DNA from 2 places in the Leptolyngbya sp. AN02str genome. Region 1 is predicted to be linked to the other one. Evidence: predicted binding sites of a transcription regulator. Region 1 holds the regulator's gene; the other holds the start of a gene.
What was found. Region 1 encodes NtcA, which controls nitrogen genes in cyanobacteria. Its sites were predicted from a motif close to TTTGTANNNNNNNNTACAAA; they were not measured.

Region 1 (15,674 bases):
GTTAGCTCTTGCAAATGCTTTTGACCACGGGTAGTGACGGTGTCGGGGAATAGGGCTAATGAGCCTTGTACCCAGGTGGTGTTTTTGACTTCGATGTAGATGGGGCGATCGCCCCCGGTCAGCAGGAAGTCAATCCGGCTCTTGTTGTCGCGTCCGTAGGGGACTTCGCAGCGAATGTCGGAGTAATCGCCAATTTCGGGAATCGCCTTTGCTTCGAGGGCGGCTTTAATAACACGGTTGGGCAGGCTGGTGTTGGTGCCAACGAGGGTGGGTAGGGTGTCGGTGAGTTCGATGAGTTCCCAAGTGTAGGCGAGGGTACGTTTGGGGTTGGTGCTGTGGGAGAGCCACACGCGGTTGCCGGGGAGGTAGACGCCGGTCATGGGGCCGGTGTTGGGGCAATGGGCAATGACGAGGTCTCCGGTTTCGAGTTCCACTTCGGCAAAGAACCGCTTGTAGCGCTTGATGAGGGTTCCTGGAACGAGGGGTGGAAATGGGTACAGCAGCATGGAGGAGGATTGGCAAATGAAACAACTGCAGGATGCGTGATTGTCAGCGATATATCCGAAAGCTTTTTTAATGTTGCTTGTTCAGGTCTTATGCCGTGGATTGAGGCTTACACCCTAGCCCCTAGCCTCTAATCCCTAGCCCCTAACCCAAAGACTCTACTCGGGGGACTTCCCCCCAATCCCCCGCTTTCTGGGGGACTCAACTCCCCCAACCCCCCGCAAGGGGTTGACGGCTCAATGCCAATCCGCGCTCCGGGTTAGGGCTGCAACGGGGTGGCGGAGGGGGGCGGATTGGGGTGAATGCTCGAACCGTGCCGAGACATCGGCCCTGCATTGTAGCTAAGGTTCATGCCAGGAAGAGGGGCGATCGCCTCTCTTCCTGGCATGAGGGCTGATTAGCGACGGCGGACGACTTGTTCACGGTAGAGGCTGACGATGTTGGCGACGACATCTTCGACGGCGAGGTGGTCGGTGTTGAGTTCGATGGCGTCTTCGGCTTTGCGCAGGGGGGCGATCGCGCGGCTGCTATCTTTTAGATCGCGCTCGTAGATGGATTTTTCGAGGGCTTCGAGGCTCACTTCGGGTTGGCCTTGCTCTTTGAGGTCGAGCTGGCGGCGGCGGGCACGCTCTTGCACAGAGGCGGTGAGGAAGATTTTGAGTTCGGCATCGGGAAAGACGTGAGTGCCGATGTCGCGGCCATCCATGACGACACCACCGCGACGGCCATAGTCTTGCTGCATGCGCACCAGAGCTTCGCGGACGGCGCGTTGGGCGGCAACAGCAGAAACGTTGGCGGTGACTTCGGCAGAGCGAATGTCACGGGTCACGTCTTGCCCATTGATCCACACTTTTTGGGTGGGGGCAGCCATACCTTGCTGATCGGCGTTTTCGAGGCGAATGTCGCACTCGCTCACGAGTTCGGCGATCGCAGGCTCGTCGGTAACGGCGATGCCCGAATCTAGTACGAGCCAGGTTACGGCGCGGTACATGGCTCCGGTATCCAAATACAAGAGCCCTAGCTCGTTGGCGACGCGGCGCACTACGGTCGATTTTCCAGCTCCTGCCGGCCCATCGATCGCCACAATGGGCTGGCGAGCTTGTAGCACAACGTTGTCAATTAAACGGGCGGAACCCAGATGGGCGGCGATCGCCAACAGTCCGGTTTCTTCGACTTTCTCCAGTGGCTTCATTGTTTTTGGGTGAACCAGATCGATGTATTGAGGTCGCACAACGGGAACCGTCGCTAGCTCGGCAGTAGCGGCGTTAATTAGCTCGTGGCGGTGCGTGATTCCTTGTTGAAATAATTGCTGTGCGCTGTTTAAGGCACGGTAAAGAATTGTAGCGTGCGATCGCTCCTCTGGAGATAAATATCGATTACGAGAACTTAAAGCCAAACCATCGGGTTCGCGCACCGTCGGGCAGGAAACCAGGGTAACGGGTACGTTCAAATCCTGAACCAACCGTTGCAAAATGGCGAGTTGCTGGGCGTCTTTTTGGCCAAAGTAGGCGCGATCGGGCAGCACGATGTTGAGCAACTTGGTCACAACCGTGGCCACGCCTTCAAAATGGCCAGGACGATGGGGGCCGCACAGCACGGCCATCATTTCGGGAGGAGGAACAACTTGGGTGAGCAACCGTTTGTCGGCGGGATCGGCAGAACTGTACAGTTCCGCCACAGAGGGGGCAAAGATGGCATCTACTCCAGCATCTGCGCACAGTTCGCGATCGCGCTCCAGGGTTTTGGGATAGCGATGAAAGTCTTCATTAGGGCCAAATTGCAGCGGATTGACAAAAATACTGACAACCACCACTTTGGTTTCGCGACGGGCCTGCTGCACCAAGCTCAGGTGCCCTTCGTGCAAGGCTCCCATCGTTGGCACCAATCCCACCACGGGTGCCCCATCCCGAAGCCGCTCTGCTGCGCCTTCTCGCTGTTGCCATACATAACTTCGCAATCCTGCGATCGTCTTGAACAGGCGCACCGTTTCCTCCAGGAACCCCTCGTATTCACCCAACTGTTGTTGTAACCTTTCGTAGTTTACTGAATTCTGAATCGCGCTGATTCGTTCAGGACAAGACGAATGGGCTTTCCCAAAAAAAGCAGGCAGTGCCTTAATCCTGTTGGGGCAGGGAATGTCGCTTGGCGATCGCCTCAATATAGCTAGGAACCGCTTCTCCACCCACATGGCAGGCTTCGCGATCCACCTGTAGCAAGTCATCCCCCCAAATCACTTGTCCGACAGGAACCGCATCACCCCGGTCTGGTTTCCAATCATGACTGACAAACTTTTGGTCGGCATCTACAACACCGCCATCAAACCAGTAGCCAATGCAGTCATATACATCTTGCAGGACTTGGGGAACCGAAGGACGATGCAACTGGCCGCGAGAGTTGGCGCTGCGCGCTTTGTAGCGCGATCGGGGAAACAAGCCATACAGATTCTTCAGCGATGCAGAAATGAGGGGTTCATTCTTCAGTAGCGTCCGTTTAAAGGCACTGACTGAGATTCGACAATCCACGTCTTGCAGCAGAGCCGGAGCCCACATCGTTTGAAAGCGCATGGGCCGGGACGATCGGTTGGGATACTCCAGCAGTGGCAGTGTATCCGCATCCAACAGCTGCATTCCCTCATCCATAACGTTGTACAGGCCATTGCGACCAGCAATCTCACTGAGAGAAACCGGCGAACACACCCCTTCCACAATCAAAATTTCGGCCGTTGGGCTAGCTTGGCGCAGCGATCGCAGCACCCCACCTAGTACACCCATACTTACCGTAACCGGCGGCTTTGCAGGGTATCCCAAATTTGGCTTGACCAAAATGCGCGTGGCATTCCAAGCAGCCTTGGGCGGCGTATAGACAAACTCTGGCGTTGCCGCGACCTGCACCGCGTGAACCAATTCCGGCATCGTTCTATCTTAAAAACACGTGTAGGGTGAGCCATGCCCACCCTACCAAAATCTGCCCCAAAGCGAACTCAGCCATCCAAAATAACCTGAGTTTTGAGTAAGCTGAAGTGCCCATTTTTGCGTGCGCGTTGCGCACGCAAAAATGGGCACTTCTGAAGTTTGCGCGGCGCGCAAACTTCAGAAAAGCTTTGAACCGAAACTGACGTTTCAATAGGACTTACGCACCTCATCCCAAAACCAGAGAATTACATGATGTTTGAAGTGCTTGGTACTCCAAACATCATGCACCTGCGTAAGTCCTGTTTAAGCAACTAGGCAACACGACCCTGACGACGCTGATGAGCCTTCCACCGCAGCAGCGCACGCTTCAAACCTGTAGAGCGCCGTTTGGGTTGCTCCACCAAAAGCCCTTGTGTTGTCGTAATTGTGGCGTACGTTAACATCATTCACTCCTCTACATGGCGGCATCATCATTGCAGAATGTTGACCGCGTGTTCAGTGACATGCTAGACACTGGCGATCGCCCCTCTACAGATCGGGAACCCGTCCTTGCCTAGGCGTAAAACCCGAACCCATTTCTGTAACAACCTGGAACCGATTACTAGCTGCCCGATCCCCACAGACGAGCCTCCTCACCCTTATCCCAAAGTCACCCGACAATCCCTCCCAGGTACGAGAACCAGCCCCCACATAAACCTGATCCCATCCCAACCAATGCGAAGCGACCCAACACCCCCACCGATAACCCCTTTGCCGAGGGAGGGTCTGGGAGGGACGGGCTGCCGTCTCTCCCAGTCAGGGGGTTTGGGGGGCGACGCGCCCCCAAGCCAAACCTATAGCCCTAAACATTCGTGCTCTGATACGTCTCAACATCGTCAGCCAAGAGCGTCAAAGAACCGCCCTCATCTCAAAGATCCGTCAACAACCGAAATAATCCAATTTGGGATTTGGGATTTGGGATTTAGTGGTCACCGTAGCTAATTTCATCCGAGCGGTACTGAAACGGCTCCACATGAATATTAATGCGGGCAGGACCATAACACTCATTCAGCCGATCCTCCACCGCTTCGGTAATCGCATGAGCCGTCACCACATCCGTTGCATCCACAATCAAATGCATTTCAATAAACACCTGCCGCCCCAACACCCCACGAGACGCAATGCTGTGGCAATTCACTACACCCGGCACCTGCATCACCGTATCGTGAATCGCTTCCGGGGCGATCGCCATCCTATCCACCAGCCACGGCAAATTTTCCTGCAAAACCGACCAACCACTCAGGAATACCAACAGCGCCACCGGAAACGACAGCACCACATCCAACCACTGAAACCCCAGCGCCCACACCCCCACCAAGCCACCCAACACACTAATCGTCACCCATACATCACTCATGGTGTGACGCGCATCCGCAATCAGAATGGGGCTACCAACACGCCGACCAACACGCCGCTCATAGAACGCCACAAAAATATTGAGACCCAACACCATTAACAGCAACCACAGTTCAAACATGCCAATCTGAACCGGATCGCTCCCGTTAAGAATGCGCCCCACCGCACTCTTCAAAATCTCGAAGCAAGCAATCCCCAAAAAAACCGCAATCCCCAACGCACCGAGCGCTTCAAACTTTTGATGGCCGTAGGGATGATCGCGATCGGGCTCAGGATTCGACAGTCCACTCGTGACCAATCCCAGCACATTATTCGCGCTATCGGTAACACTATGCAGCGCATCGGCCAGCACACTCAGCGACCCCGTTAGCGTGCCCACCATCACCTTAATGCCCATCACCACAATGTTGAGCACCAGAGTTAGCACCAGCACCCGTTGGACTTGTGCCCGATGATCTTTTTGCATGCCCAATCACCCACTGCGAAATCCAATTGCTAGGACTATAGCAGTCGGGTTAGGGAGATAGGAGATCCACCTAATCCCAACGAATCTCAAATCTAAGAATCCAAACTCCCAAACGGCTTACCCTGCATCAGTAAGGCGCTGTAAATACCGCTCAATCAGCAGGATGGCGACAATATCATCAATAGGGCGAGGGATGGTGCGCAGCTTTTGTGGAATCAGGGCTTGCAAGCCCTTAGGAGGAAACATCTGCCAATAGCGATCGCGTGCTTCCAACGTACTGTAGCGCTCGTCAACCAGAACCACCCGCAACGGTTCGGGCAGCTCGCTCTCAAGGCGAGTTTTCCAGAGCTTGGCCGTCGTTTGGTCGCCCATCACCAACAGCGAAATGGGGAACTGTTGACGAAGTTGAGAAATTCGAGCGATCGCCAACGTCGAAGGCACCACCTCATAAAACAGCAATTGGCGATCCAACCCCATCACCGCGAGGCCACACTTTAGCCGACCGGGATCAAACCCTAAAATGGCTGGTTGATCTGTCATTCGTTGACCTGTCACACTTCCTCTTCAACCACTGGCTTAAGGTTGCAGCAAACTTTCCGTTTCGGCTGTGCTGAACAGTACACGATCCCCACTGACAGCCAGCAGATCTAGCTGAGCAGGGCCAGCGGTATAAATGGGCTCCATCGCCACCGCTTGAATGCTAACAGGCTGATTGTAGACCCGAATCTGTCGAAAGAAGTTGACCACCGTTTCAGTGCGGCCATCGGCAATCTGCACCACCTCAGCCAGCAGCCCCAACTGGCGTAGGCGGAACTGCGCCGTACCAATGAGCAAGTTGAACTGCTCAACCAACGCTTCATCCGTAAGCCGTCGGGGATCAGCCGTTGCAGAAGCCACCACCTCACCAGTCCGCAGCAGCAGCTCATTGGGAGCCGCCGCCACAAAAACCTGAATGCAGTCCTCGCCTGATAGCACGCAGGGTTCGCCCACTACATAGTTGCCAGCCGACAGAATTCGCACCACATACTCACGCCCGTTTTGCAATTGCTCCACCAATTGCTCCACCTGGGCATTCGTGACCTGAATGACCTGCCCCTCAACAGCATTCATACCAGGCCGCACCCGCTGGGCTGCAAACCGATTGGCCTCAACCAAAAGCTGAATCACCGCTTGGGGTGCTGCCGCCGGAGTCACAACTCGCACGACCCCCGAAGACAAGGTTTGATTGCGCAAAAGGGCGACACTGCCCTGCCGCAAACCCTGAAATTCCCGTTCCAGCACTTGCACTTCTTGCGTAAGGTACTGCTGCTGCGCTTCTAGCTCTCGAAGTTGGGCTTCGCGCTCCGCAATGCGGCGATCGCGCTCCGCAATTTCCTCTTCTCGCTGCAAAATTTGCTGCTGGCGATCGGCCTGCAATTGTCGAATTTCTTCGCGCAGTGAGTTGGCCTGACCCGATACATTACGCAGCACCGCTTGCGCCTGACGGTAGCTGGTTTCAATTTGCTGTAACTGCGATTGGGTGCTACCGAGTTGGTCTTCAGTCACGCGCAACTGACCTTCAATCCGATCCCGCTGCACATTCGCCTCATCTAGCCGACGGTTAATGCTCGACAGCCGCCGCTGAGCCTCTTGCTGCTCATCCAGTGCAACATCAAGCTCGCGCTGAATGGTTTCCCGTTCACCCTGCGCCTCCCCTAGCTCAATTCGAGCATTGGCCAGATCATCTTGAATGCTCTCTAGCTCAAACACCCCAGTACGCAAGCGATCATCAATTGCAAACAAAATGCCAAACGTGACCGCAGAAATCAAAATCCCGGTCATGATCGTGATTAAGGTGGCAGTTTGCCGGGGACGCAGCCGAAACAAGCTCAGCCGTGCTTTACCAACTCGCATTCCCAGGCGATCGCCAACGGTTGCAATCACCCCTCCCAACACCAAAATCGCCAAAATTAAGACCAGCCCTGTGGTCATCGTCAGCTACGCAGAACTCAGATACAGCCTACTGCATTCTGATAAGAGATTTCAGGAAACGCGCAAACTCTTGCCACACCATTCAACCTGCGGCCCGCGTCGTCTTACTGTCAATCTCCTACCATCAAGCAGCCTCACCCCTAGAAATTGAGTCTCCTCCATTTCCAGTGTGACATTTACGGATCAGCCTATGAGCCAAAATTTGCGAAAAATGAGGATTTTCAGCTTTTTTGCCATCTCACCCATTCATTTAGCCAACCGCGCCCTACGTAAACTGCTGACTTAGCGCAACCGGGTTGTAAACCGTGATCTTCTTTTTGTGAATGGAAATCATATTGTCCGTTCGCAGGTCGCCCAGCAACCGTGTCACCGTCACCCGAGTCGAGCCAATCGCCTCAGCGATCGCTTGATGAGACAGCTTCAGGTCGATCATAATGCCATCCGACGTGGGCACCCCAAAGTCACGACACAAAATCAGCAAAAAGCTCACCAGCCGCGATCCCATATCCCGATGGGCCAACGTTTCAATCATCATCTCAGTTTGCAAAATGCGCGATGACAGACCCTTCAGCATCAACATGCTCAAGTCGGGATTATCCTTCAGCGCCTTTTCCACCTGCTCAATCGGAATCGACAGCAGCTCTACCGGAGTAAACGCCACCGCATGGTAAAAGCGATCGGCCCGTTGCCCTGTAATGAGCGACAGCACCCCAAACACACTGTTCTCTCGCAGCAGCGCCACCGTAATTTCTTCGCCCGCCTCGTACACCCGCGACAGCTTCACCGCTCCCTTCAGCAAAAAGTAAACCCGTTCCGCAGGGTCGCCCGGAAAGAAAATGGTTTTGCCTCGTTCAAACGCCTCCACCATTGGCGGAAACACGCCACCGCTCAACTGTCGGAAAACATCTGCCAACGGCTTATCTTGTGTCGCCACCATACCCCTCGCCTTCTCGGACCCTGTGAGAGTAGTCTTTTTATTAACCAGAAATCAGCCTACGCTTAAGAACAACTACACCATCGAATTGTGCCTAAGTGAGGAAATTTTGACTTTAGAACACTTAAACTAACTTTAGAAGAGTTTTTTGTATCCGATACTACACTTGATTCCTTCAGGAAGCCTGCATGAATACCAGATTTAGCGAAATCGCTCTTGACAAGAGATGCTGCAGACCGTTTTGTGGGCTTTGTCTATCAGGGTATAGCAAGCTACGGTAAATGCGTCATCTTTCGAGATTAGGGTTAGCGGATCGTGGCATTCCAATTCTCATCCAACCACATGAACTGCCACCCAACCCCTACTTTTAGATCCCCTTTTTCAGTATTCTTAATTCGCTGGCACATCTAAAAGCCCAAAAAAATTCATACCCTCCTAACGCCAATGCTGAATTTAACTGGAAAAAATGCCCTCGTTACCGGAATTGCCAACAATCGCTCCATCGCTTGGGGCATTGCACAGCAGCTTCAGGCGGCCGGTGCCAACCTGGGCATTACCTACCTGCCCGACGACAAAGGCAAGATGGAGAAAAAGGTTGCCGATTTGGTTGAACCGTTGCAGCCCAGCCTATTCTTGCCGTTGGATGTGCAAAACGATGGGCAGGTCGAGAGCACCTTTAATACCGTGCGCGACAAGTGGGGCAAGGTTGATATCCTGATTCACTGTTTGGCCTTTGCCAATCGCGATGATTTGAGTGGCGACTTTAGTAACGTATCGCGCGAAGGCTTTGATCTCGCGCTAAATGTCAGCGCTTATTCACTGGTGCAGCTCGCACGTGCAGCCAAGCCGCTCATGACCGAGGGCGGCTCTATTGTGACGCTTACGTACTTGGGTGGGGTGCGGGTGGTGCCCAACTACAATGTAATGGGCGTTGCTAAAGCGGCATTGGAAATGAATGTGCGCTATCTAGCCGCAGAAATGGGGCCAATCAATGTTCGGGTGAATGGAATTTCGGCTGGCCCGATTCGGACGCTAGCCTCCTCTGCTGTGGGTGGCATTCTAGACATGATTCATCATGTGGAAGAGGTGGCACCGTTGCGCCGTACGGTAACGCAAACAGAAGTGGGCAATGCGGCAGCGTTTCTGTGTAGCGATTTGTCGAGCGGCATCACAGGTCAAATTCTATATGTGGATGCGGGCTACGAAATTATGGGCATGTAGGCCTGCCCTGAAGAGGGGGATACAGGGCGCGCGCTGTATCCCTCACGCACACCTTTCATGCACAACCTCGTCATGCACAAACTGCCATAATAGATAGAGCAAATTGGGTTTGATGGTTGGCTCAGCCAAGTGCTCAATGACTGAGTTCTTTTCTTGGGTCAATTGGTTGAGCGAGTCTGCACGTTGATCCCTTGCTTGTTTCTTGTTGACGTCCTCTGTTGCGAAATCCCAGTCTTATGCAAACCCGCGATCCCATCACAACACCGACCGCTTCCGACGTTCCTGTTGTTTCGACAGGTCGCACAGCATCGGTCAGTCGCAAAACCAAAGAGACCGACGTTCAGGTGAGCCTCAACTTAGATGGGCAGGGGCAGTGTCGTGCAGAAACGGGAGTTCCTTTTTTGGATCACATGCTGGATCAGATTTCCTCGCATGGATTGATTGATCTTGATGTGCATGCAACCGGAGACATCCACATCGATGACCACCACACCAACGAAGACGTGGGCATTACGCTCGGTATGGCTTTGGCAAAAGCCGTGGGCGATCGCAAAGGCATTACCCGATTTGGGCACTTTGTCGCTCCACTCGATGAAGCATTGGTGCAAGTCTCCCTGGATTTTTCAGGCCGTCCCCATCTCAGCTATGGGTTGCAAATTCCGACGCAGCGAGTTGGTACCTACGACACTCAGCTCGTGCGTGAGTTCTTTGTCGCTGTGGTCAACCACGCGCAAATTACTCTCCATATTCGCCAGCTCGACGGTATCAACTCCCACCACATTATTGAAGCAACCTTCAAAGCATTTGCACGGGCAATGCGCATGGCGCTCGAAATTGATCCTCGACGAACCAATACCATCCCCAGTTCTAAAGGGGTGCTGTAGCCAATATCTGCTGGGTTCCGCCTCGCCCGTTTTGGCAACGCACGCGCAATCAATCAACTTCGGCTGATCTAAGCCTGACGTTGGAGAGAAAGCCAAAGGCTGTTTGAGATCTCCAGAGCAGAGTATCCAACAGCCTTTGGTTACCAACATTGATGAAGGGCCATCGTTCGCTTGGCGCTCACGAAATGCGTTGGAAAAATGTTGGCGCTTTTTCTGACCAGGATCTGGTCGCTTTAACCCAAACTTTTCAACAAAGGGATCAGTCTTGCTTTTTCTACCACGTAAACGCCGCGCAACTTTCCAGAGGGAATAGTCACTGTTGCGTCTGAAAAAGCAATCATTGGCGTGACAAACTTTTGTCGCTTTTGCTGTTTAATCCGGAGTGCTTGTTTCATCGCCTGTTCTAAAAAGTCTTTTTCAAACGGCTGCTTGTTTTGCCCGATGTAGCGGTAGAGCTGCTCCCCATCGGTTGTCACTTTTCCACGGTGGGATTTGACATCGATGGTGTAGGTATTGCCTTTGGGCGATGTACACACTACATCAACATCGCCCAGGCCACGCAGCTGTCGTCCATACTCAATTTCCCAGCCCAACGCTTCCAAACCCTCCAGTGTTTTGGCGATTTCTTCCTCACCTTTGGCACCTTGGTCAGCATGGTTAGCCCGCTTCCACAAATACAATCCTTTCCAGACGAGACTGGCCGCTGATACCAGCATCAAAAGGCCAAAGAGAAGCTTGAGCTGTGGTGCGATTAGGGGCTGTTGAGTGGCGGTTGTCAGTTGAAGTGAGGTTGCCAAGTTTTCAAACAATCGTAAAAGGACAAGTGGAACAACGAGCACGGCACCAGCCGCAACAAAGCTTTGAATCGCGCGGACGCGGCGACGCATGGCCATGGTGCGAATATTCTGCCCAGCTTGCCGTTTTCCTCGTCTCATTGCTTTATCCCTGGTGTGTGCCATCGCGGCTACAATTCCTGTTCTATTTAGGATAGGAGCATTCGATCGGTACAGGAACGGCAAATTTACGATTCTATTTTTGTATCCCTATCTATGGCGATCGCTTACCAGGAGGGGTATCACTCATCCATTCAAGCCATCCTTGCATTACTATATAGTTATCGAAAATCCAAAATATTGACCACTCTGTGACACCAGTTCGGGATCTATTTCAATTCATGCTTCTCCCAATTTTGTAGAAGCGCGGCGATCGCGTTTAACCTCAAATTTTCTTCCATTTTGTGGAAGCCCAACCATGGCGCAATCTATCACGCAATATCAGCCCAAGCTTAAATCAAGTACACATACATTAAGTACACCTACCCCAACGACATCTACCCCAACTCCATTCACATCCGTATATGGCCCTGTATCATCCTGGCGATTCGGTCAATCATTAGGCATTGATCCCATTGGTCATCACTCTACTTGTTCGTTTCGTTGTGCGTATTGCCAACTTGGCAAAATTGAGCAAGTTCAAACTACGAGGCAAGTTTTTGTATCAACTCGGCATATTGAGCAAGATTTACAAACCTTTGCTCCCTGGGATGTGGATGTGGTCACCCTTAGTGGCAGCGGCGAGCCAACCCTAGCCCTAAACTTGGGCGAAATCATCACCCTGGCCAAAACAGTCACCGCAAAACCGATCGCAGTGTTAACGAATGGAACGCTCCTGCACGATGCCACTGTGCGGGCAGAACTGGCGATCGCCCATGAGGTTGCCGTTAAGCTAGATGCGATCGGGCCTGTCCGGTTTCAGCGCGTCAATCGGCCTGCACCCGGCATGACCCTGGAGCAAATTCTGCAGGGAATCCAACAGTTTCGCCAGGAGTATACAGGCAGGCTGGCCATTCAAACTATGCTGCTATCCCCCTGGAGCGTCGCAGAGCAAGATACCTACATCACCTTTGTGCAGCATCTTCAACCCGACGAAATTCAGCTGAATACACCGACTCGCCCCAAACCTGTGCAACACGAAATGGATGCCCGAGGGAATCATGCTGCTGGCGATCGCCCCTATACCGTCCACCATCTCAAGCCTTTAAGCGAATCGGTTTTGCAACCCATGAGCGATCGCATTCATCGCGCAACAGGCATCCCCGTGCGCCATCCCAAACAGTTGCTCACCCAGTAGATCGACTGCGTAGCTCCTCCGCAACGCAGACTTGTTGGAAGCATGAATCGCTGCACGGTAGAGGCTTACAACGATCCATGCGTCTAGCAACCCATTCCACAGAGCCCCCCAACCTGCCCTCCCGAACCTCCCGTACCGTTCTTTCTGAATACACTGAAGTGCCCATATTTGCAGCCTCGTCGTGTCTGCAAATATGGGTGTTTTGGCAACGCCGCACCGCCTGCCAAAATACCCTTAACCAAAACCTATGCTCCCCTGGCTCTCGATGCACGAATTCGCAATTGCCTACTTTGACCGCCCTATTCAACCTGACAGGACTTACGCAAGCCCACTAAATCTGGTGTGTTGGTGTTGTGGGTAGGGCGCTTGGCACCCTACCCACAACACCAATGCGTAAGTCCAACTGAGTTTTGGATAAGCTGAAGCGCCCATTTTTGCGTGCGCGACGGGCAAACCTCAGAAAAGCTCCTAACCGAAACTGACGTTATTCAAGCCAGAAATTGTCAAAGCAGACTCGTCTTTCAAACTTGTTCCCAATCAGCTGGGTGCTTGCGGTAACTCAAGAAACCTGAAACCCACTCCTCATTAAATAACCATGTGGTAATATAACAAGTAAAGGTAACGAGGCTTTTCTCTCTCTCTCTGCTGGCGTTGGCCTTCATCTTCACTCTCCGGAAACCGCCCGCCAGCCTCTTCAAACCCATACACAACACTTCTTATCCATTCACAACCTCTAGCAGGAGAACGCACTATGCTATTTCGCCAGCTCTTCGACGAAGCAACCTGGACTTACACCTACCTCATCGCTGACCCGGAAACCAACGAAGCAATTTTGGTCGATCCGGTTGCCGAGCAAGTAGAGCGCGATTTGCGAATTCTGCAAGAGTTGGGGCTAACCCTACGCTATTGCCTCGAAACCCATATCCACGCTGACCACATTACTGGAAGCGGCAAGCTCCGCGAAATCACCGGATGCCAAAGCATTGTTCCTGCCAATGCAAAGGCAGCATGTGCCGATCGCTTTATTCAGGATGGGGAACAGGTGCAAATGGGCTCTGTACATATTGAGGCGATCGCCACCCTTGGGCATACCGACAGCCACATGGCCTACCTCATCAATGGAACTCACGTTCTCACAGGCGATTCGCTCTTCATTCGGGGTTGTGGCCGCACCGACTTTCAGAGTGGAGATTCGGGTGCCATGTTCGATTCGGTAACCGAGCGATTGTTCACCCTGCCAGATGACACACTCGTTTATCCAGGGCATGATTACAAAGGCGAAACCGTCTCTACGATTGGCGAAGAGAAGCAATGGAACCCGCGCTTTGCAGGGCACAACCGCGATAGCTTTATCGATTTGATGAGTAACTTGAAGTTGCCCAATCCCAAAAAGATTATGGAAGCAGTGCCCGCCAACGAGCGCTGCGGCAAAGTTGCCGTTTCTGCATAGTTCAGGCTTTCCAATGATTTAGACGCTCACCTAATCCTTTAATCCGTCCCTCTCGCGTGCTGATCCACACGAGAGGGTTTTTTATGAGCAACGTGGACGTTCCTTCGAGGGGAAACATCAGCGAGGATTCAATTCCCAGCAGCATTACAAGAAGCGATCGCAGCTTGAATTACTAGCCATCCATCAAAGCTATCTATCAGAGCAGAAAATTTCGTACCTGGAACTCACATCACCTAAATGCCAGCCAACTCGCGCATGGCTTGATCGGTGGATAGGAAGAAGTGATCTGGGCCGAGGTAATTCACAAAGCCAATGTGCTTCAGCTTATCCATCACGGGACCCTTCACTTCTGAAAAATAAAACTGAATGCCCAAACTCCGAAAATCTGCAATTAGGCTTTCCAACAGCTCTAAGGCGCTGGCATCAATGACATTAATCGCGCTACACACCAATACAATTTTTTTCACCTCTGGACGATCGGCGATCGCATGGGTCAAATAACTCTCCAAATACTTGGCATTGGCGAAATACAGGCTTTCATCTACTCGGACCGCCAGCACATGGGGATTCGTTTTTACCGAGTAGCGCAGCTCATTTCGAAAATGCTCTGATTCGCCTAGGCGACCCACGATTGCAATGTGGGGTTTACTTGTGCGCCATAAATGCAGCGACAGAGCAATCAGCGCCCCCAGCATAATGCCCTTTTCCACCCCCAGCGAGAGTACCGCCGCAAACGTAGCAATCCAGGCGATCGCATCTGCCTTGTCGTACGTCCACATGCGCTTTAGGGTGGCAAAATCCACCAGCTTATACACCGCAGTGATAATAATGGCCGCCAAACTTGCCTGGGGCAAAAAGTAAAACAACGGCGTTAAAAACAGAACGGTGACGGCAATCAGCAGTCCGGTAATGATGGAGGCAAGGCCTGTGTTTGCGCCTGCCGCAAAGTTCACCACCGAGCGGCTCAACCCACCCGTGACCGGGTAGCCTCCCAAGAATGAGGCTCCCAGGTTCGACACCCCAAAGGCAATCAATTCTTGATTGGCATCAATTTTTTCTCGGCGTTTGCTGGCTAGGGCTTGGCCTCCAGCAAAGCCTTCCATATAGCCTACAAGCGCGATCGCCAGTGCCGGCGGCAGCAGCGATCGCAGCATTGCACCATTCAGCACAGACCAATGAATTGCGGGCAAACCAGATGGAATACTGCCCACCACCCTAACTGCCGCCACCTGATCTAAACCCAACGCCCACACCAACCCAGTCCCCACTATAAGAACCAGCAGAGGTGCGCTTTTAGAGACTGGAAGAATCTTTTGGTCGCTCCACCCCAATCGCTTTAATTGGTAAACCAGTGGATTGTTGAAATATAGCAAAATCACAATACTGAGGATGCCAATCATAAATGTTATTCCATTCATACTCGGCAAGGCGCGAATCAGATTGGATAACAGTACAAAGAATGATTCGGTGGATGGAATGGTTAAGCCAAATAAGTGTTTGATTTGGCTAAAGGCGATGATGATCGCCGCCCCGCTCACAAAGCCAGAAATCACCGAACGGCTGAGGAAATTTACCAAAAATCCCAGTCGTAGCAGCCCAAAACCAATCTCAATCACTCCGACTAAACAGGCAAGCGCGATCGCCAATTCCAAGTATTGAGGCGTATCCGGAGCCGCCAAGGAGGCGATCGCCGCAGCCACCATCAGTGAATCGACCGCAACTGGCCCCACAGCCAACACTCGACTGGTTCCAAACAGGGGATACAAAATTGGCGGCGCGATACTGGCGTAAAGGCCAATCTGCGGCG
Region 2 (15,674 bases), on a different contig from region 1:
CGAATCCAGTTCCTCCCTGGGTGCTGCCCGCCAGAGATGAAAGGATGGGAAGATTGCTGGAAGGCTCGGTGGTTTGCGTCATCGGACTCAACAATAATGGGGTGAAATCTTGGGGTTAAATACCCGGCAAAAAGCGGCCAGGGCTGAGAATGCCCTTGGGGTCGAACTGTTGCTTGAGGCGTTGCATGATGGGAAGCGCGTTGCCAGAATAGCCCCACATATCCACTTGTTGCTTAAGGGCGGGCGGCGCTTGTAGCACCGTTAAAAATCCGGAATGCGCTTCACAAAGCTGTCGCAAGCTTGCCAACAGTTCAGGGGTAGCCAGATCAGAGCTGAGGCACAGTCGGCCCAGCCCAACCCCCGCATGCACTTGCCCCAGTTGAAGTGGAGCGAGCGCGTTCAGCTTGTCTAGCACTGACACCGCGTTAGAAGGGACTACTCCTATTTTGCAAGTTACAACCGCTTCAGTGAGGGAACCGTCCCATAATTCTTGTAATTGCTGCCATAGAGTTTGGTCATCGGCTTCGGTCAAGCTTTGCCCAGAGATACCCAACGCTTTCCCCCATTCCACCAGCTGTTGCGACTGAGCTTCGATGCTGATGGGAATGCTTTGAAACCGCACCGCTAGGCCCAACTGATTGCCAAATCCCAATGTTTTCAGGGTGGAGCTAGAGAGCAAGTCTACTTGCGTGGGCGCCAGCGCAGAGGCCAGCAAAGTTTGGGTGAGTCGGGCGATCGCATCCACATCCCCCTGCAACACCACCGACTGCGACGCTTCTGGTTGGGGATACACCCGAAACGTAAGCTGTGACAAAATTCCCAGCGTTCCCCACGATCCTGTAAACAGCTTCATCAGGTCATAGCCGGCGACATTTTTCACCACACGGCCACCCGCTTTTGCCACTTGGCCATCGGCCCGCACCACCGACAGACCAATCAACACATCGCGCACGCCGCCGTAGCGATGGCGAAGGGAACCTGCATCAGCTGTGGCCACCATACCACCGAGCGTTGCAGTCGATGCGGCTATTGGGTTCAGCGTCAAAAACTGGTTATGTTGCGCCAAAATGCGCTGCACATCTGCCAGAGCGATTCCCGCTTCGGCTGTGAGAGTCATATCCCCCACAGCGTGGTCAATCAGGCGATTTAACCGTGCAGTACTCACCACCACATCGACCGATTGGGCCAAGCCGCCCCACGCCAGCTTGGAGCCACCACCGCAGGGCAACACTCGCCAGCCTTCGCGGTTGGCACAGGTCAACACTTCTGCCAGTTGGTCAACGGTGGAGGGATACACGAAAGTCGGCCATTTCGTAGCAGGAGCTACGGCTTGAGACAGTCGGGTTTGCCAGTCTGAGGCGAGACGCTCCCATGGGTATATGGCATCGGCGTTAACTATCGTCTCTAGTGTTGATGCGATCGCAGTCATGCCCTTCTACGCTTGAATTGAGTCTTCTATTCTCAGAGTACGTTAGTCCTGCCTCGGAATGATTTTCTGGGTGTAAAGCATCCTCAAAACAGTCCTGATTGGGAATCAGCACTAGAGTACAAGGTTGTGGATCTTGCCTGGATCCAAAATGGATATGAGAATGAGTGATTCTGCTCTATCGCCCCAGTTAATACGCCCGTTGGCCATGCCGACGGGCGTAAAGGTATCGCTTCGGCAAGGGGTGGGACAAGCGTTTGTCATTGCCTATCGAGAATCGACCCATCGCCTAGAAGCGCAGTTGGCCCAGCAAGGGCTTACCTATCAAGTGTTGCGTCAGTTCGATGTGCCCGAATTGGAAGGAGCCGCTGCCATTTATCGCTGCATGGTGAACCACAGCCAAGCCTGGAAACAGGCAGCGATCGCCCCAACTCCTAGCTTGATTATGGAAGCAGACTTTGTGCCAGTGGTGGACATGGCGAATTTGCCCATTCCGTTTGATGTCCGGCAGGCGAATGTTGGCTTGGGCTGGCTGTATACCTGCGCTCCCCAGATTTACAGCGTATCGCCTCACGGCTTTGCAGAAGGATTTTCCACATCGTTAGTGGCCTATGTGATTACGCCTCAAGGCGCGGCTCATCTATGCAGCTTAGTGGACTGGGTAACGGCCCAGTATGGCAAAGGCTACTCCACCTTCGATTCCACAATTGACCGTTTTTTGCGCGATCGCGGCCTGCAAAATTATGTGGCATTTCGCAACTATGGCGAACATGGCGGCATCCCCAATCCCGAACATCGCCGCCATGGATTTAGCGGTATCCATCGGGCAGATGTGCTGTACGGTCCGCTCACCTTTTGTCCCACCTATGCGGGAACAGGGATCTGGGCACCCTGGCGATACGGGTTGGCTCGCCTCCACGCCAAAGCAAAGGGCTTAGGAAGGCTCGTTTGTGGTCGCTTTGTTCGACCTCACGTGCTGCAAACTACCCGCCATCCGTGGCTGATGATCCAGTTTGCGATCGCCCGCCAGTTCACGCTTCGACTGTAGGCCCTTCGGTCTCGATCTTGCTGAACTGGGACAGGTCAAGCAGCTGCAAGGCAGTTGCAAGTCCGCTCTCAATTTTCGATTTCTGATTTCCGATTCCCTACTCCCCACTCCCCACTCCCTACTCCCTACTCCCTCCAAAAATAAACCCGGCTCAAAGCAAAGGCCAATCGCTATAGTGGAGTGCGTGAACAAATTGGCAGGTTGGGTAGTCTACAGAGTAGCGGCTAAATTTTTCCCGATTTGCCATCGCTGCGGCCGCTTGTTTTTTTACAGAGCCAAGTTGAGGATCGAACCTGTGCTAGAGACCCGTATTCGTCATCGCAAACAGTCGAATGTGCATTCCCGACGTACTGAAGCACAGGCGATCGCCGCACGAGCCGATATGTTTTCGGCCCGCAACCTCGACTTGGTTTCGTTAGCGGTGTGCTCCTGTGTGCTGACACTGCTGTGCCATTCTGTCACCAACTTGCCTCAGGCCAGCACCAGCCTCAACAGCAAACCCGCCAGCCAAACAGGCTCTGCTTCTAGCGGCGGTAGCATCTTCTCCGCTTTCACCGTCCCCTCTTCTAGACCCCAGCTCAAAGAAGAAGAATAACTCCAGCCTCAGAGTAGGCCAAGCTTCTTAAGAGCCCAACAAGAACTCATTCACAACGCTCCAGGCGTTGGAGTGAGTTGTTTTTTGGCGAGCGGCAATGTAATCCGACAGGTAGCTGGCATCACGGGCAATTCCCGAAAATCGGCCCGAACCCCAGGTATACAGCCAAGGTAATCCTAGGAAGTATAAACCCCGCACCGTTGTAACGCCGCGTTCGTGCCCCGGATAGCCCTTGCCGTCAAACACCGGAACCTCCACCCAACTAAAGTCGGCTTGATAGCCTGTACACCACACTACCGCCGCAATGTTGGCCTCGGTCATGTTGAGCGATCGCACCTCTTCCTGGGGCTCCCACACAGGCTGATAGGGTGGCTCCATGGGTGCATCAATGCCACGGCGCTCAATGTACTGGTCAATGCTTTTCTTGATGCTTTCGGCGACGGCATCCGCCTGGTCAAGGTTGTGCTTCAAATTGTCAGCAAACCAGAGCGTACCATCGTCATCAATATCTTTAAGATGGCCGTGGAGCTGCATGCCTTCCAGGGCAAACTGCCGCAGGTCAATCTCTTTGCCACCATCGCGCCCGGTAACGTAGTGATTGGCCTTGGTGCGCACCTTTTCTTTTTGGGGATGCTCATCGATCGACAGGTCGTAGTAGCCCATTTGGTCGAGCCAATCCACCACGTCCTTGCCTCGGTAGCGACGGGGCGATCGCGGTGCACTTCCCACACATAGGTGAACTTGTCGGCCCTCGCGATGCAAGTCTTCCGCAATTTGGCAGCCCGATTGGCCCGTCCCCACCACCATCACGGCTCCTTCCGGTAGGGATTGGGAATTTCGGTACTCCGATGAATGGATTTGCCCGATAGATTTGGACAACCGCGCTGATAAATTGGGAATTTTGGGCAAATGGTAGCCACCCACTGCAATCACTACCTGATCTGCCGTAACGTCTCCCATCGATGTGGTCAACTCAAACACACCCATCGAATCATTCTTGCGCAGACTCGACACCTCAACCCCCTCATACACGGGCGGTTCAAACGAAGCGGCGTAGGTTTTGATGTATTCCACAATCTCGTCTTTTTGCATGAACCCGTGAGGGTCGCTGCCGGGATAGGGGAACCCCGGAAGCTGGCACTGCCAGTTGGGCGTGACCAGACAAAATGAATCCCACCGCTTGTTCTGCCATGAGTGGCCAATCTCGTGCTTTTCAAACACGATGTGGTCAAAGCCCCGCTCTTTGAGGCAGTAGCTCATGGACAAACCTGCTTGTCCGCCGCCTACAATTGCAACGGAATAATGCTTTTTCATGGGGTCGCTCGGTGAAGGTTGCAATGCATCGCTATGAAGGCATCGTGGAACGCGATCGCCCCATTTACGAATGAACCAGGGCGAAGCACGGCTCCTGATATGCACCATAGGTTTTGCAACCGGGCCACACCGTATTGCGAGATACAAAAGTACAAAGTCTGACGCTTCTGGCAGGAGATCGCCCTCATCAATCGCCTGCCCAATGGAATCAGCCCATGCACCTATCCAAATCGTTAGGCATCGCCCGATGACTTTGCCACCACCGCATACTGCCGAAATCGCTCCAGATCCGCCATCAGCGTCGATTCCACAATGCGACCCAAAATGGGATTGTCCATAATCCGCGCCAAAATGCCTGGAATGCCATAGCCAACGGTCATTTTCACAATCGAGCGATCGCCCCCTCGGTCATAGAAACGAATTGCCCCCCGATTGGGCAACCCATCCACCGACTCCCACTGAATGATTTGGTGATGCACGATTTTGACAATGCGCGATCGCCAGCGAAACTCAAACCCACCCGACGCCAGCTTCCACTCCGACAATTCTGGATTCTCTGGCAGCACCCTCACCGAATCAATCCACTTCATCCACTGAGGCATCTGCTCCAAATCCGACCAGAGTGACCACACCACATCAATTGGCGCATCGATTTCGATTTGGACTGTATGTTCGAGCCAGTTTGTCATAGGGAGGGGCTAGGAGTTAGGGGATAGGAAATTTGGATTTGAGAGCTTTTTGGAGGCCACGGATGATTTTGCCCAGTTCGTTAAGGTGATCGAGGGTTAGGATCGCTTGGACATCGTCGATATAGGCAGGCGTTTTGCCAGGAGGAGTTGAGTTTCAAGTTCAACTAAGGAGCCCAAAGCCACAGAGACGTAGAACAGACACTCTTTTGTGGAACTTTTGGCATGGCCTTCAGCAAGATTAAATGGCATGGAGACAGCCGCTCGCTGCATCTGACTCATCAATCCATAGCGCTCGCAATCAGGAACCTGAAAGGTGATTCGATCAATTTTCTCAGCAACATCCACTCCCACCTGCCAAGCCTTCAACTCCCGAAAGCTATGTATTCCCAACCATATCCTCCCAACTCAGTTCTAGCCCCTAAATCCTAGCTCCTAGCCTCTAAATCCTGCTCTCTAATAACGGAACAGACCTTCTCCCACCACTTGATATCCTGTCGGTTCCAAGATTCTGGCGGCGGCTTGTTTGCCGGAGATGGTGGCCCCTTCCATGCTGTCGATGTAGTCTTGGGCGGTGTAGCTACCCGCGAGGAAGAAGTTGGGGACGGGGGTTTTTTGGGGTGGGCGGTAGGGATCCATGCCGGGTTGTTCACGGTAGAGGGATTGGGCCAGCTTCACCACGTTGAACCAGGTCATGTTGAGGTCGCGGGAGGAGGGGAAGAGGTCGTGGATTTGCTTGAGGGCGTGCTGGGCAATGTCTTCGTTACTCATTTTAATGAAGGGGTCGCCGGGGGTGAGCACCACCTGCATCAACGAACCCTGGCCTTCGCGGTAGTAGTCTTTGGGGCTGGAGAGGGCGAGGTCAGAGAAGCAGGAGAAGTCTGCGTCAGCACTATAAAGCAGGTTATCAATCCCGGCAGCTTTGCCAAGTTGCGTGCGGGCGGCATCATCGTTTAGCTCGGTCACCCAACCATCAAACCGCAGCTGTACGGTGGCAACGGGCACCGCTTCCAGCTTGTAAATGTTGTCGAATTCGGGCCATTTGCGCCATTCCTGGGGCAAGAGGCGCTGCACACCGGGCACGTCGCAGGCCACAAGGTAAACATCGGCGGTGATGGTTTCTTCGGTTTCACCGTTGGCGACCACAATGCCCGTCACAGTGGTGGAGCCGCCTTCGTCCTGGAACTCGATGCGGCGAGTTTGGCGACGGGTGTGGACTTTGGCACCCTTGGCCTCAATGTAATTGATGATGGGCTTGAGCAGGTATTCTGCGGGGGAACCTGCCAACAGGTTTAGGCGCGAGGCTTCGGTTTTGGCGGCAAACATCATGAAGATGGTGAGCATGCACCGAGCGGATATGTTTTCCGTGTCGATGAAGCCAAGAGCCAGGGCGATCGGGTCCCACATGCGCTTGAGGCTATTTTGCGAGCCGCCGTGGCTGCGGAACCAGTCGGCAAAGCTAATGCCATCCAAATCGCGAATCAGCTTCATGGCAAAGTCGTAGTTCACCAAACCGGGAACAATGGGACTGGTGCCGAGGGCGATCGCATTTTGCAACTTGTCCTGTAGGGTGAGCTGGCCCGTGGTGAAGAAGGCCTTGAGGCCGTGGAAGGGAGCGCCTACCAGGAAACGGAAATCAAGAGCACCCACATCGCCACCGCGATTGATGAAGGTGTGAACATGCTCTTTGGGCAGCAGGTTTTCGTAAGCGCCTACCTTTTTCATCAGAGCAAACAGGTTGGCATAGTTATTGAAAAACACATGCAGCCCCATTTCAATGTGGTTGCCGTTGGCATCCACCCAGCTGCCCACCTTGCCGCCCACAAAGGGACGCGACTCAAAGATTTCGACCTCGTGGCCTGCATCCACCAACTCAACGGCTGCGGCCAAACCTGCCAAACCCGCACCAACGATCGCGACTCGCATTCGCCCCGTCCTTTTCATTAACTTTACATATTGTAAAGGAATGGGCTACCTGCATTCACCTTGAAATCGACAAGGCGCGATCGCCAGTAGCCCAAATTCTTAACTGAGACCGTTACTTTGCCAATTCCGCTTCGATCGCCGCAATCAGCTCTGGTGAGTTAGGAGCAACGCTGCTCTTAAACCGACCAACGACTTCACCCGTCTTGCTAATCAAAAATTTCTCGAAGTTCCAGGCGACATCGCCAGCGGGAGGGGTGCTGGTAAGGCGCTGGTACAGAGGATGCTGTTCGGGGCCTTTGGCATGCACCTTGTCGAACATTTCGAAGGTTGCACCGTATTTGGTGGAGCAAAACTGCTGAATTTCTTCGTTGGTGCCGGGTTCTTGAGCGCCAAAGTCGTTGCAGGGAAAGCCCAACACGCGCAAACCTTTGTCTCCAAAGGTTTGGTTGAGCTGTTCGAGGCCGGTGTACTGCGGGGTGTAGCCACAGTAGGAGGCAACGTTGACAATAAGCAGCACGTTGCCTTTGTAATCACTCAGGCTCTTGGGTTCGCCTGTAATGGTGTTCACCGAAATATCTGAAACCGTTTGACTCATGAACCGAACGTTTGGGTTAGAGGGTACGTTTAGTAGCCTAGCGAGTTGCTGGGACAGATGCTAGTGCGCGGGATACGGGATGCTGGATTTTGGATTTGTGATTTTGGATGGGTCAGATATCAGGTGAGGTCGGTGTAGCGGAAGCAGTCGGTGGTGTGGTCGTTGACGAGTCCGCAGGCTTGCATAAAGGCATAGCAAATGGTTGGCCCGACGAACTTGCAGCCGCGCTTGAGTAAATCTTTGCTCATGGCACGAGATTCGGGCGTTTCGGCGGGAATGTCGGAGAGCGATCGCCACCCATTCACAATCGGCGCACCCTCCACGAACTGCCATACATAGGCATCCAAGGTGCCAAATTCGGCGCGGATCTCCAGTACAGATCGGGCATTCTTGACAGCGGACTGCACCTTGAGCCGATTGCGCACAATGCCAGGATTGGTCAACAGCATGGCAACTTTGTCATCGTCGTACTGCGCCACTCGTTCCACATCGAATCCGTCGAAGGCTTCTCGGTAATGTTCGCGCTTTTTGAGGATGGTAGACCAACTGAGTCCGGCTTGCGCTCCTTCCAAAATTAGGAATTCGAACAGGCGCGTGTCGTCATGCTGGGGCACACCCCATTCCAGGTCGTGATAGGCAATCTCCAATGGCTCGGGCTTCACCCAGGCACAGCGACACAGCTCAGGCTCAACTACCATAGCATCGCTCAAATTAGTACACCTGAATTATAAAAGAGTTTGCCTGGTGAGAAAGATGAGGATGCGGCGCGATCGCCCACAAACAAATGCGCACCTTGTCACACCGCACTTCTGATCTTCCCCCAAATAGACGACAGATGACGCAGGGCTGCTACAGGTCCTGATGGTCCACCATTGGGAGCAGGGCTGGGGATGAGAGCCACGGTAAGCATGGGGATAGCCTTAATTCCCCAGTTGCTACAGTAGCAAGAGTCCCAAAATGCCTGCCAATCCGATGTAGTACAACGACGGAATCAGCAATAGCCGAATCAGCAGCCCCTCTCGCCCCATCAGCCCAACCGTCGCTGCCGCCGCCACAATATTTGACACGCACACCATATTGCCCGCCGACGCACCCACACATTGCAACGCCAAAATTAGCGGCGTTGACTGCTGCAACTGACTGGCCACACCAAACTGAAACAGCGAAAACATCATATTGCTAACAGTGACGCTGCCTGCGACAAATGCACCCAGTAGCCCCACAACCGGAGCCACCAGTGCCCAAAATTGCCCCGCGATCGCTGCCATGCCATCCGCCAACGTCAAAGGCATACTGGCAAGGCCAATGGCATTGGTGCCCGAATTAATGAACACCCGCGCCAGCAGCACCGCCGCCCCCAGCGCGACAGTTACCTGACGAATAACAGGCAAGGCATCGCCCAAGGCCCGTTGCATATCCGATGGTTTGATCCGATGCAAGCCGTAGGTGATGGCAACAACGATTAACAGAATGGTGGGTGGCAGGTATAGCGGCTGAGTGGTCGCGGTAAGGGTGGTTCCCAAAATGTTGGGCCAACTGATCTGGAGCGATCGCAAGATTGTTTTGACCGGAAGCACCACCCGCGAAATGACCAACAATACCCCCACCAGCACATAGGGCAACCAGGCCATCGCCGGACTCATGGCAGTTTGTATCGGCGACAGCGACAGCACTTGACTCCCCGACCAAATGTCTTTCCACTGCTCGCGTGGGGGAAAATCCCATGATTGGCGGGGTATGAGCCAACCCCGTTTGGCCACGGGCACAACGATGGCTAGCCCCACGAGACCACCTATCAACGTGGGAAACTCTGGCCCCAGAACGTGAGCCGTGATGGTATAGGGCACTGTGAAGGCCAACCCAGCAAACAGCGCAAACTTCCAGGCGGCCAACCCCTCCCAGGGCGATCGCAGCTCACCAAATAGGGCTGTCATCATCGCCACCAGGATCAGCGGCAAAAAAGTCCCCACCACGCCATGCACAATCGAGGCCGTTACCCCAATCTGATAAAGATATTCCCCATAGCTCAGCCCTAGCTGTTCAATCTCCTGTTCCACCGCAGCGACTCCGCTCAATCCGGCATCAATGCCCACCACAATGGGAGTGCCCACCGCGCCAAACGTGGAAGGTGTACTTTGAATAATCAGCGCTGCAATCACAGCGGCCATTGCCGGAAATCCAATCGCCACCAGCAGTGGCACACACATGACCGCTGGCGTCCCAAAGCCCGACGCCCCTTCAATAAAGCTGCCAAATAGCCACGCAATGATGATGACTTGCACCCGGCGATCGCTCGACACCGATAGCAAGCTTTGGCGAATCACTTGCAAAGCACCGGAGGCTTGCAGCGTGTTCAGCAGCAAAATGGCTCCAAACACGATGTAGAGGATTTCGGCTGAAATGACTAATCCCTGAATGGAGGCAGCAGCGACCCAATTCCAGGGCACCCGCCACACCAGCAGAGCGATCGCCACCGTCACCCCAAAGGCAATGGGCATCGTACGGCTTGCAGGCAAGCGTACCCCAACCAACAGCAACAGCACCGTCAGAATAGGCAGAATGGCGACACCCGCAGCGACTCCAATCGGCATGATGAATCCAGGAATGGTGGTTTGCAATTCGCGAATGACGAGCAGCCCCAGGCTCAGCCTCGTCACTCCATTTAGAACCTTACCCTATGCGCTTCGCAGGTTACTCGCTGTATAGAGAAAAACGATAGGGGTCATTCCTCCCATGCCTCAAGGGTGCCTCAAGGGTTGATCGCGCTACCGAAAACAAAAGTCGAGCGTGGTGAGCGCATCTCCCGAAAAGTTGCTGAGCCATTCGCGCCGCGTGTCTAAGGCGGTCTCGCTGCGCAGGAAACGGTTGACAGTATTGCGCCATGCCGAATCTCCTGACGGCAGCACCAAACCGTAAAAGTCACAGCTCAGCGGCTGAGACGGCACCAGGGTTAACGTTTGGGCGGCCGCATCTTGACGAGCCAGCTCGCCTAACAGGAGCAAGCCGTCATTGGCAAAGGTGTCGATTGTCCCGTCTGTCACGGCCTGCACCCCATTCTGGGTGACCCCCTCTCCAGCAAAAGGTACCACAGTCGAACGGGGATAGCGATCGCGCACCAGTTCCTCTACCCGACTCCGTTCTGGCACTCCCGTTTTCACACCCGCCAACCCGTTCGCCAAGTCAGAGAGGTTGATGCGCGATCGCGCCGCATCCGTCACCAAAAACTGGGTTCCCGTCACCATAAACGGCTCAGAGAAGGTGACAGTCGTAGCGCCAGTTTGAATTGAATTTGGGCCACATTCCATATGCACCGCGCCACTTTGCACCAGCTCGAATGGGTTCTCAGAAGACGACGGAAGCCGAATCACATCCACCCCCAGGGGGCGATCGCTACTGGCAGGCAGCGATCGCGCCAACTCGCTCGCCAACTGATTCGCCAGGTCAAAGCAGTAGCCCGCCCAGCGACCTTCGGCATCGATGTAGCCCAACGGAGCCGCATCGGTGCGAATCCCCACCCGCAGCAGGCCGGTCTGTTGAATGTCGTCTAGCACGCGATCCGGACGTTGGGCGATCGCCTCGGCTTGCATTTGCTCTGCTCCGGGTGGAATGCCACCATAGGCCGGGGCCAACTGCTCCGGTGTCAGGGATTGGATGACGTAAATTGGCATCTCGGGCTGACTGATGGCCTGAGCATAGGACGAGGTGAGATAGGGCAAATACTCCGACGTTTCGGAATTGCCGCTCAGGTAGGTTTTGAAGAAGGCGACGCTGAGGGCGCGCTGGTAGCGACGGCCAATCGTCGCATCGGGGCCTCGTAACGGTGGCGGAATCATGGCCACGTTGCTGGGGCTGCTGGTAGAAAAGTGCGTGCCGGGAACCATCAGCGCCAGGTATTTGTGGGGCGATCGCAACCACGAAAACATCGGGATTTGCTCATACACCGCCGGGGCCAACAGGTCGTGGCTTCCCGCCAAAATCAGCATGGGAATTTGAATATCTCCCATACCAGAAGGGCCAAACAGCGTTGCGCCCATGGGGTACTGGGGAAATGCTGCCTTAATGCGGGGATCGGCAAAGTTGTAATCTGTCGGCGGCAGAAACCGGGCGTGGCATTGCAGCAAAAACGCCGGATTGAACTGAGTTAACCCCTGGCTACACTGAGGGGCTAAGCGGGATGGAGAAAAACTGGCACCCGCCGCCGTCACCGACGTGAGCCCACCAAAGGAAGCGCCCATCACGCCCACGTTTTGCAGATCCAGACGATTGGCCCAGTCGGGATCAGATGCCGCCAACTGCTCAAATTCATCCAGCATATAGATGATGTCGAGCTGGCGACTGGCGTACTCAATCGGGCTCATAATGTCGCCCGATCGCCCCTGCAAAAAGCCACTGCGGAAGGTGTCTGTGGTGCCAACATGCTCTGGCACCAGCACGGCAAATCCGTGAGAGGTGAGATGCTCCGCCACGGTTTGGCCATCCGTCAGCCGTCCCCCAAATCCATGGGAAAACACCACCACGGGCACCGGACCGCTCACACCTTCGGGAACATAGGCATCGACTCGTAAGGGATAGCGATTGGCTAACCCTTGCAGCGTGGCCCGGGTGGCCTGAATGTCGAAGGTGAAGCGATCGCGCGTATAGCCATGTGGCCCCGGCTCACTCAAATCAGGCAGTTGGGCATAGTCGATCGCAGGCTCGTTAGCGGCTTCTCGCTGGGCTTCCTGCAAAATCAGGTCAATGGCTACATCGCGCGACACCAGCGTAGTAGATAGCTCCCGTGCCACCGCCCGTAAATAGCCAATATTGAGGCGAATTTCTTCTGCGGGAAACTGTCGCATCACGTCAATTGCAGTCCATCCGTCGGGCTTGTTCGCCGCGGTAAGAATGAGCGCCGAGCGAAGGGCCGAAAACCCGTTGCGACCCGATGGCATGGTGAAGGCGTTGCCCAAACTCTGGATCACCTGCTCCACCATGGGAATGTAGGTGATGCGGGCCATGGTTTCGGCATTGACCTTGAGCGATCGCTGCAACCCCTGGCGAAATCGTAGCTGTGTCGGTTCGTTGAGCGATCGCAACACTAACCCCAACGTACCCGATGCCTGCCCCGTTTCCGCAAATGTTTCTAGCTCATCAATCGATACCGAAAGCTGAAGTGGTCCAACAAATGTGGTCAATCGTTCGGCGCTGTGGGCTGGACGCGGCGCTACTACCTCGGCAGTCAGCCCCACCGCTCCTACAAAACCGGCCGCCAGGAGACTCGACAATGCAATTCCAAGCTGTCTCATAAAATTTGCACCCATGGCGACTGTGGCCCATTTCACCCAGGACTATGCTGCAATCGGCAGCCAACATTGGGCGATCGCACCCACGGTAGCGCACATTTCCACCATTGGGATTCGGGGCTTTAGGTCTCGCAATGAATCGTTTCTGACGCATCGGCTTTGAAGATTACCAGACCAATTGAGGTGGCAGCATAATTGGCGATCGCCAGCCGCAAATGGGGCATGGAGGTGAAGCCATCTCGCGCCACATCCCACAAAAACGCATCCAGGCTGTAGGGCGGCACATCCACATACCCATCCAAAAAGCAGTCCCCCGCATCAAATGACAGGGGAATCACCCGATGGCCTTGCTGCGTTAGCTCCTGCGCCAACTGTTCCAGATCGCACTGGCGATACAGCACCGTGCCCCCTTCCACCAGCGTCTCCCCATTCGAGGACAAGTTGAATTCTGTCGTGTGAATGGCCACACCACCCGGCTTCAGCACCGCCAGCGAATGGCAAATAAACTGCAAGCCTCGCTCCAACGTACCCAAATGCTCTAACGCACAACTCGACCAGCACAGGTCAAACTGCTGGTACAAGTCTGCCGGAATCTGGTTCATATCCACCGCTCGAAACTGGCACTGCGCCTCAAACACCTCGCGAGAAACCAAGTTGGAATAGTGCAACTGAGCCAGCGATGCGGCATGTTGCTGGCTCACGCTCCAAGCAGCGGCATTGGGGTTTTCGGCATCCAGATCGGTCGCCAGCACTCGCACACCATAACGGCACAGCAGCGACGGCAACGGTTCCCGACCGCTACCAAACCCAATCGCCCACACTCCTGGACGTAGGCGATCGCTGTGGTACATCGCGTTCAAAATCCAGCCCCATTCCCACTGCTTGCGATGGAAAATCACGCGCGTTTGCAGTTGATGGCACCAATAGCGATACCAATCGGTGGTGAAATCTTGATAGCGGCACAGTCCCGCGTATAGCTGGCTAGCATCTGGTGGACTCAGAGGTTTGAGCGGAGAAGCTTGCCGTCTGTCAACTTCCGCATCTGCCTGGTAATAGGCCGAAATTTTGACATTGTGGGTGAGCAGGCTGGCGAGCTGCTCTAGCCGAGTCAGGCGATCGCTCAGGGTGGGTAACTGTCGGAGCGATCGCGCCAGGTTTCGGAGATAGCGCAGAGGTCGCTTGATTGGCTCTGGCCAAGTAGAAGGAGTCATGCCCATTGGGAACATGAGCGCTTATTCTGCGGCTTCACCGCCCACCACCACATTGCGAATCCGCAGGCTGGGGCCACCACACCCCACCGCCAGCCCACTCTGGCCGCCCTTGCCGCAGCCACCCGACTCATCCCAAAAGAAGTCGTCACCAATGGCCTCAATATCCGCCAGCGTGCTGAACACGTTACCGGACAGCGTGACATCCCGCACAGGCTCCGCCAGTTGCCCATTGCGAATCATCCAGGCTTCACCTGCTGTAAAGGTAAACATTTCCCCGTTGGTCATGCCGCCAATCCAGTTGCGCGCATACACTCCTTCGGAAATGTCGTTGCACAGGTCAGCCACGGGCGTATCGCCGCGCTCAATCCAGGTATTAGTCATGCGTACAATAGGCGGATAGTGGTAGCTGAGGCAGCGGGCATTTCCGGTGGCGGCTTCATCCATCTTGCCTGCCGTTTCCCGCGAGTGCAGTCGCCCCACCAGCACGCCATCCCGAATCAGTTGGGTGGTACTGGCGGGAACCCCCTCATCGTCATAGGCGTAGCTGCCCCGGTGTCCTTCCGGCGCGGCTCCATCAAAAATTTGTAGCTCTTTAGGGCCAAATCGTCGCCCCAGCGTCATCACCTCCATCAAATCGGGATTTTCGTAAATCATGTCCGATTCCGACAGGTGGCCAAAGGCTTCGTGCACAAACAATCCTGTCAGGATGGGATCGATGACCACGGTATAGGTATTGCCTTTGACGGGCGGCAGCGCCAGCGCATTCACGGCCCGTTGAGCCGCGCCCAGCACCACATCATCCAGGCTCACCAGGTCTTCGTAGGCTCGACGGGAACCGGTGGTTTCGCGTCCGGTTTGTACGGTTTCGCCGTTGCGGGCGGTGGCGGCAAAGCGCATTTCCATATCCACCCAGGTTTGCTCAATCAGCGTCCCTTCGGAGGTGGCCAGCAGCATGTGTTGGATACTGTCGCCATAGCGTACCGATGTGGTGGTGATGCGATCGTCCAGGCTTTGCAAAATTTCGGCATAGCGACCACACAGCTGCTTCTTGTCCGCCAGGGATATGTGGCGTGGGTCGGTTCCCGTCAGCAAAAGTTGGCACGAATCTTGCAGGATAGGAACGGGAGCCAGGATGGTTTCTTCGTCGCCTACCATGCGAGCAGCGGCGATCGCCTCTTCTAATCGTCGCTCCAGGCTATCCAGCCGATTAAAGCTGGCAAATCCCCAGCCGCCTTTGAAGCAGGCCCGCACCTGCCCACCCATGGAAATGCCTTCGCTCATGGTTTCCACCTTGCCGCCTCGCAGCAAGATGTCGGTGCCTTCTGCCTCCTCTAACCGAATCGACAGGAAATCGACCCGGTGCTTGTAGCGATCGATCAGCTCAGTGAGGCGGGTTTTAGTATCCGCAAGGGTGGCAACCATAGGACGTGAATGCGAGAGGATTGCCTTTTATTGTAGGGATTTGGGGGACAGGTGGCGGTGAAGTTTACACCGCTCCTAACAACTTCCGTCGCAGTAAATCTAATGCGGTGGCCGCACTCAAGTAGCGAATGAAGTCGCGCTCACGATGCACCCCAAACTGCATTTTGTG

Region 2: a site for NtcA is predicted at 4,512-4,531, ahead of ACQ4M4_RS01025 (MSMEG_0569 family flavin-dependent oxidoreductase). Genes of this name have one in related genera too.

Annotation. Positions count from the first base shown of each region.
Region 1 is NZ_JBNXVR010000002.1:244,614-260,287, forward strand. It holds gene sfsA (DNA/RNA nuclease SfsA) at 1-506, opposite strand, end outside; gene ACQ4M4_RS02810 (hypothetical protein) at 764-892, opposite strand; gene ACQ4M4_RS02815 (bifunctional pantoate--beta-alanine ligase/(d)CMP kinase) at 902-2,488, opposite strand; gene ACQ4M4_RS02820 (DUF362 domain-containing protein) at 2,619-3,416, opposite strand; gene ACQ4M4_RS02825 (hypothetical protein) at 3,728-3,862, opposite strand; gene ACQ4M4_RS02830 (cation diffusion facilitator family transporter) at 4,378-5,277, opposite strand; gene ACQ4M4_RS02835 (resolvase) at 5,395-5,817, opposite strand; gene ACQ4M4_RS02840 (DUF3084 domain-containing protein) at 5,854-7,248, opposite strand; gene ntcA (global nitrogen regulator NtcA) at 7,514-8,185, opposite strand; gene fabI (enoyl-ACP reductase FabI) at 8,627-9,403, shown strand; gene hisB (imidazoleglycerol-phosphate dehydratase HisB) at 9,640-10,287, shown strand; gene ACQ4M4_RS02860 (nuclease-related domain-containing protein) at 10,521-11,222, opposite strand; gene ACQ4M4_RS02865 (radical SAM protein) at 11,539-12,417, shown strand; gene ACQ4M4_RS02870 (MBL fold metallo-hydrolase) at 13,169-13,867, shown strand; gene ACQ4M4_RS02875 (SulP family inorganic anion transporter) at 14,101-15,674, opposite strand, start outside.
Region 2 is NZ_JBNXVR010000001.1:238,113-253,786, forward strand. It holds gene ACQ4M4_RS01005 ((Fe-S)-binding protein) at 1-82, opposite strand, end outside; gene ACQ4M4_RS01010 (FAD-binding oxidoreductase) at 116-1,429, opposite strand; gene ACQ4M4_RS01015 (LPS biosynthesis glycosyltransferase) at 1,590-2,474, shown strand; gene ACQ4M4_RS01020 (hypothetical protein) at 2,770-3,069, shown strand; gene ACQ4M4_RS01025 (MSMEG_0569 family flavin-dependent oxidoreductase) at 3,097-4,383, opposite strand; gene ACQ4M4_RS01030 (SRPBCC family protein) at 4,617-5,072, opposite strand; gene ACQ4M4_RS01035 (four helix bundle protein) at 5,169-5,462, opposite strand; gene zds (9,9'-di-cis-zeta-carotene desaturase) at 5,526-6,995, opposite strand; gene ACQ4M4_RS01045 (glutathione peroxidase) at 7,108-7,590, opposite strand; gene ACQ4M4_RS01050 (DNA-3-methyladenine glycosylase I) at 7,710-8,288, opposite strand; gene ACQ4M4_RS01055 (L-lactate permease) at 8,526-10,247, opposite strand; gene ACQ4M4_RS01060 (alpha/beta hydrolase) at 10,356-12,875, opposite strand; gene ACQ4M4_RS01065 (SAM-dependent methyltransferase) at 12,995-14,083, opposite strand; gene ACQ4M4_RS01070 (TldD/PmbA family protein) at 14,105-15,505, opposite strand; gene ACQ4M4_RS01075 (competence/damage-inducible protein A) at 15,570-15,674, opposite strand, start outside.